DNA from 3 places in the Clostridioides sp. LIBA-7602 genome. Region 3 is predicted to be linked to each of the others. Evidence: riboswitches for the same ligand, from Rfam matches in the RefSeq annotation. Region 3 holds a riboswitch; each other region holds the start of a gene.
What was found. Region 3 has a riboswitch for S-adenosylmethionine ahead of ACTG45_RS06030 (homoserine dehydrogenase). Riboswitches for the same ligand answer to the same signal wherever they lie in the genome.
Positions count from the first base shown of each region.

Region 1 (2,279 bases), 1.1 Mb from region 3:
CTAATCTAATTAAATACTGTTTGTTTATTATATGATGAGAAATTTACATTTATTAAAAATATTTAATCTACAATAAAAAAACTGTTAGAAAGTAATCTTAAAATTACATTCTAACAGTCTCTTAGTTAAAAATTATTCACCTAGAGCATCTTTTCTTAATTGCTCAACTTTGTCAATTTTTTCCCAAGGTAAATCTATATCAGTTCTACCAAAGTGACCATAAGCAGCAACTTTTTTGTAAAGTGGCTTTCTTAAATCTAAGTCTCTTATTATAGCTCCTGGTCTTAAATCAAAGTGTTTATTTACTAATTCAACAAGTTTTTCTTCTGAAACTTTACCTGTCCCAAAAGTATCTATAAATATAGACAGTGGTCTAGCTATACCTATAGCATATGCAAGTTCTATCTCACATTTATCTGCAAGGCCAGCTGCAACAATATTTTTCGCAACATATCTAGCTGCATAAGCAGCAGATCTATCAACTTTTGTAGGGTCTTTTCCTGAGAAAGCTCCTCCACCATGTCTAGAATATCCACCATAAGTATCTATTATTATTTTTCTTCCTGTAAGACCTGTATCTCCTTGAGGTCCTCCTATAACAAATCTTCCTGTTGGATTTATATAAATTTTAGTTTCTTCATCAAGTAATTCAGCTGGTATAACCTCTTTAATAACATGATTAATTATATCTTCTCTTATTTTATCATTTGATACTGTTTCACAATGTTGAGCTGATATAAGAACTGTATGTACTCTTACAGCTTTATTTCCTTCATATTCAACAGTAACTTGAGTTTTTCCATCTGGTCTTAAATAATCAACTAAACCTGTCTTTCTAACTTCTGTAAGTCTTCTTGATAATTTATGAGCCAAAGATATTGGAAGTGGCATTAATTCTGGAGTCTCATTGCATGCAAATCCAAACATTATACCTTGGTCTCCAGCTCCAACTTTTTCTATTTCTTCTTCTATCTCTTCTCCAGTCTTGCTTTCTAGACCTTCATCAACTCCCATAGCTATATCTCCAGATTGCTCATCTATAGAAGTTATAACTGCACAAGTATCACAGTCAAATCCATATTTTGCTCTTGTATATCCAATCTCTCTTACTGTTTCTCTTACCAGTTTAGGAATATCTACATAAGCAGATGTACTTATTTCTCCTGCTACTAAAACTAATCCAGTTGTAACTGTAGTTTCACAAGCTACTCTAGATTGTGGGTCTTTTTCTAATAATGCATCTAATATTGAATCTGATATTTGGTCACATATCTTATCAGGATGTCCTTCTGTAACTGATTCTGACGTAAATAAATGTCTTGCCATTTTTATTCCCCCTTATACATTCTTAATTTTTATTATAGGTTTTACCTTATTTTTAATTTTAGAAATTTTACTCAAAATAAAAAACCTCTCCTTTATAAGAAGAGGTTAATAATCGTAATTGTATACTAATTAACTGACCTCATCTTTCAAGACTTTTGTCTTGTAGGAATTAGCACCTTTTCCCATTTGGGTGGTTGCTGGGCTTCACAGGGCCTATCCCTCAGCCGCTCTTGATAAGGTAATCAAGATTTAAGTTTTGTTTTACTTTACTAGCTTACTATTTTTTTAAAATTTTGTCAAGATTTTTAGTCATATTTTTCCCATACCTTTTTTTGTAAGACAAATAAAATATTATCTCTATCTGAAATTTAAAGTTAGGTCTTTTTACTGTTTTTTATTCATATATTTTTTTGAAGGGGGTGTTCCTATTGTATTTAGCTAAAGTAAATTACAGCGATGATGATGTTATACAGATGCTAAGTTCAGTTCTAAAAACTATAATTAATGAAAATACGATTGTTGTTTGCATAGGAACAGACAGGGCTATAGGTGATACTTTAGGCCCTTTAGTTGGAACAATACTTAAGAACAGTAAATTTAAATACCCCGTTTACGGTACACTAGATAACCCTATTCACGCCTTAAACATATATGAGTCTTTAGATACTATAAAAAATACACATATGCAAGGTAACTTCTTGGCTATAGATGCTTGCTTGGGGTCGCAGAGTAACATAGGTAATATACAAATTAGAGAAGGACCTATCCTGCCCGGAAAAGGTGTTGGCAAAAAACTACCTCAAATAGGAAATTATTCTATAGTGGGAATTGTAGATAAAATTGATGAAAACAATAGACTTTCATTTAATAATATACGTCTTAGCTTTATATTGGACTTAGCTGAAACAATAGCTTTAGCTTTATTAGTATCCACCTAAGTCCAATGTGAAGTA
Region 1 covers NZ_CP196991.1:178,340-180,618, reverse strand. Annotated here, with positions in the region: gene metK (methionine adenosyltransferase) at 133-1,326, opposite strand; SAM riboswitch class I at 1,463-1,566, opposite strand; gene yyaC (spore protease YyaC) at 1,755-2,264, shown strand.
Region 1: linked by a shared signal. The riboswitch ahead of metK (methionine adenosyltransferase) and the one ahead of ACTG45_RS06030 (homoserine dehydrogenase) in region 3 are both predicted to bind S-adenosylmethionine.

Region 2 (2,279 bases), 750 kb from region 3:
AACGGATAATCTTATTAGTGAAGGTAATACTCCAGATGCAATCAATTGTTCTTCTGTTAATTGTCTATGAGTAGTTGAAGCTGGATGTATAACGCATGTTCTTACATCTGAAACATGTGTAACTAAAGATGCTATCTGTAATTTCTCCACAAATTTCTTGGCATTTTCTAGCCCACCTCTTACTCCAAATGATAAAACTCCACTACATCCTTTTGATAGATATTTTTTCGCATTCTCATAATACTTGTTATCTTCAAGTCCTGGATAGTTAATCCAATCTACATTTTCGTGTTTTTCTAAAAATTTGGCTATTTTAAGTGCATTTTCACTATGTCTCTCCATTCTAAGGTGAAGTGTTTCAACATTTAAATTAGTAAGATATGCATTAAATGGACTTAAACAATTTCCATAATCTCTAAGTAGTTGAACTCGTGCCTTAGTTGCATATGCAGCATTTCCAAATTTTTGAGTATAACTTATTCCATGATATGTTGGGTCTGGTTCAACCAACTCTGGAAACTTCCCATTATCCCAGTTAAAGTTTCCTCCATCTACTATAATTCCTCCAACACTTGAAGCATGGCCATCTAAATACTTTGTAGTAGAATGAGTAACTATGTTTGCTCCATATTTTAGAGGATTACAAAGCACTGGTGATGCTAGTGAATTATCGACTATAAATGGAACATTCACTCTCTTAGCTACATTTGCTATTTTTTCAAAATCTATAACTTCAAGAGTTGGATTTGCAAGTGTTTCTGCAAACACAACTTTAGTGTTTTCATTTGCAAGTGCTACTATTTCATCCTCACTTGAGTCTAAGTCAAATGATATCAAATCTATTCCAAATTTTTTAAGACTAGGTCCTAATAAATTGAATGTTCCTCCATATACTTTTGAAGAACAAAGTATACTATCTCCTGATTTACATATATTTAAAACTGCTAACATATTTGCAGATTGACCTGATGACACAGCCACAGAAGATACTCCTCCTTCTAGTAGACTTATCTTTTCTTCAAAAGCTTGAATAGTAGGATTGCTTATTCTTGAATATATATGTCCATCAACTTTTAAGTCAAATAGTTCAGCAAGTTGGTCTATACTACTATATTTAAAAGTTGTACTTTGATATAAAGGTAAAACTCTTGGTTCTCCATTTCCTGGTTTGTAATTTCCTTGCACACATATTGTCTCTTTATTATACATTTTTGTATCCCCCTTAGATTTTAGTAAAAAATTAAACTATTTATCAGATGAGATTTAAAATAAATAAAGCCTGAGTATATAACTCAGGCTCTGTATAAGCTTAATTATACTCATCTCTCAGCTTTCGCCGCAGGATTTAGCACCAATGTATATAAATATACTGGTTGCCGGGTTTCATAGGGCCAGTCCCTCCACCTCTCTGGATAAGATTTATTTAATTTTTCTATGTTTTATATCTTATATATTTTTCCTAATTTTGTCAACTATTTTTTTAAAAATTTTCTTTTAATAAATTTTCCAACCTCTACTTGAACTACAGACATTATGGCTAAACTAATTGTTATAAGCCATTCTGAACCATTTAAAATAGTTAAATTGAATGCATTTCTAAAAACAGGTACAAATAGTATTACTGCTATTAGTAACGCAGAAGTTAAAAATGAAATTAAAAGAAATGGATTCTTACCATTATTTTTGTTAAACATGGAATCTGTATTTGAACGTTGGCTAAAAGCTCTTAACATTTGTGAAAATGCTAATACACAAAATGCCATTGTTTGACCTACAGCATGATTTTCTATATTAAGACCAATTTTATATGCTAAAATAGTCATTATTGCCACAAATATACCTTGAGTAGCTACTCTTTGTATAAGGTTCTTTTCAAATAAGGTAGTTGATTTTACTGGTTGGTGCTTCATTATATTTCTACTTGGTGGGTCAACTCCAAGCGCAAGGGCTGGAAGTGTAGCAGTTGCAAGGTTTACCCACAAAATATGAACTGCTAGAAGTGGAGTATCCCAATTTAATAATATTGCAACAAACAATGTAAGTATCTCTGCTATATTACCAACAAGTAAGAATTGTATAACTTTCTGTATATTTCTATATACACGTCTACCTTCTTTTATTGCATAAGCAATCGTTGTAAAGCTATCATCCATTAAAATCATATCAGAAGAATTTTTTGCAACGTCTGTACCACTTATACCCATAGCTATACCAATATCAGCAGATTTTAAGGCAGGAGAATCGTTTACTCCATCTCCAGTCATTGCTGGTACTTCTCC
Region 2 covers NZ_CP196991.1:2,004,722-2,007,000, reverse strand. Annotated here, with positions in the region: gene ACTG45_RS09560 (O-acetylhomoserine aminocarboxypropyltransferase/cysteine synthase family protein) at 1-1,209, opposite strand, end outside; SAM riboswitch class I at 1,317-1,419, opposite strand; gene ACTG45_RS09555 (cation-translocating P-type ATPase) at 1,473-2,279, opposite strand, start outside.
Region 2: linked by a shared signal. The riboswitch ahead of ACTG45_RS09560 (O-acetylhomoserine aminocarboxypropyltransferase/cysteine synthase family protein) and the one ahead of ACTG45_RS06030 (homoserine dehydrogenase) in region 3 are both predicted to bind S-adenosylmethionine.

Region 3 (2,279 bases):
TGGAGATAGTTTTGTACTTGCAGACATACCTGGAATTATAGAGGGTGCTTCTGAAGGTATAGGATTAGGGCATGAATTCCTAAGACATGTAGAGAGAACAAAGGTATTGATACATATTGTAGATATATCTGGACTAGAGGGTAGAGACCCTATTGAAGATTTTGACAAGATAAATGACGAACTTAGATTGTACAATGAAAAGCTTTCAAAGAGACCACAAGTTGTTGTTGCAAATAAGTTTGATATACTAGAAGATGAAAGTAAGTTTGATACATTTAAGAATGAGTTAGAAGGCAGAGGATATACAGTATTTAAAATATCTGCAGCAACTCGTCAAGGAATAGATGATGTAATAGCCTATGTCTCTAAACTTTTAAAAGAAGTAGAAGATGTGGAACTAGTTTCAGAAGAAGAAATGTACAGACCAGAACTTGATATTGGTACTGAAGAAGAATTGAGTATAGATATTGAAGATGGTGTGTATGTAGTTACAGGTAAAGCACTTAGAAGAATAATGTATTCTGTAAATTTTGATGATATGGAATCTCTTCAATATTTCCAAAAAGCTATGGAAAGTCAAGGTGTGTTTGATAGACTTAGAGAAATGGGAATAGAGGATGGAGATGTAGTTAGAATTTACGAATTGGAATTTGAATTTTACAATTAATTTTAGTATAGGATTATAGAGGTGAGGATATGTTAAAAGGAAAACAAAGAGCGTATTTAAGATCTTTGGCAAATACTTTAAAACCTACTACACAAATTGGTAAAGAAGGTGTCACAGAAAGTTTCTTAGAGCAATTAGATGATATGTTAAGAGTTAGAGAATTAGTAAAAGTTACTATACTAGAAAATGCAGGTCTTGATGCTAAAGAAACTGCTAATGCAGTATGTGAAGCTTTAAGAGCTGAATTTGTGCAAGCTATTGGTTTTAAATTTACTATTTATAAGAGAAATGTTGAGGAACCTAAGATACTTTTCCCAGGACATGAACAGGCAAAAGCCAAGGTTAAAAATAATAATGTTACAAAAAAAGGTAAACCAACTAAAAGAGCAGCTAGATAATAGTATATATTCTTTTAGTAAAATAAGTTAAAAAAATAGTGACAATTGGCAAAAATTGTATTATACTATTAAACATAAATTTAAATTAGCAATCTTATCAAGAGAGGCAGAGGGACTGGCCCTATGAAGCCCGGCAACCAGTATATTTTATTATACATTGGTGCTAAATCCTGCAGCAGTTATGCTGAAAGATGAGTATAAACCCGTCATATGGCTTGAGTTTATACTCAAGCTTTTTTAATTAGTATATTTATACATATAAATAATTTAATATAATCAAAATGATGGGGGTATGTAACAGTGAAGATAGCAATATTAGGGTATGGAACAGTAGGAAGTGGATTAATTGATTTAATAGAAAATAATACTTCAAAAAGAGATATAGAAATAGTTGGAATTTTAGTTAAAAATAAAGAGAAACATAAGTCTAAAAAGTATTTTGATAAGATAACAACAGATATAGAAGATATATTTGATAAGGATATTGATATACTAGTTGAAGTAATTGGAGGATTGAATCCAGCTTTTGATTATGTAACAAGAGCATTAAATAAAAAAATACATGTAGTAACAGCCAATAAAGACTTGCTTGCAGAGAGAGGTAGCGACCTTATAGAATTAGCCAATTTAAATGATGTTAGCATTAAATTTGAAGCATCTGTAGCAGGTGGTATTCCAGTTTTAAAGCCATTGATAGAATCATTAGAAGGTAATAATATAAAGAGTATAAATGCTATTTTGAATGGAACTTGTAATTTTATATTATCAAAGATGTATGATGAAAATCTACCGTATGATGTAGCTTTAAAACAAGCACAAGAATTGGGATTTGCAGAAGTTAACCCAGATGCAGATGTTTTAGGATATGATAGTGCTAGAAAACTATCTATATTATCTACTTTATCTTATGGAAAAATAGTATATTGGAAAGATTTATTATTAGAAGGAATAACTTCAATAGATGAAAAAGATATAGAATACGCAAAAAAATTAAATTGTAAGATAAAATTAGTTGCTAGAAGTAAGTATGAATCAGGAGAAGTAAGTGGGTTTGTTAGACCAGCATTGGTTGATAATGATAATATGCTTTCAAAAATAGATAATGAGTTTAATGTAGTGATTCTAGTAGGTGATTCAGTAGGTGAACTTTCTTTTGTGGGTAAAGGAGCTGGAAGAGGTGCAACAGGTAGTGCTGTCTATGCTGATATTATAGA
Region 3 covers NZ_CP196991.1:1,252,844-1,255,122, forward strand. Annotated here, with positions in the region: gene obgE (GTPase ObgE) at 1-667, shown strand, start outside; gene ACTG45_RS06025 (YhbY family RNA-binding protein) at 697-1,065, shown strand; SAM riboswitch class I at 1,157-1,263, shown strand; gene ACTG45_RS06030 (homoserine dehydrogenase) at 1,366-2,279, shown strand, end outside.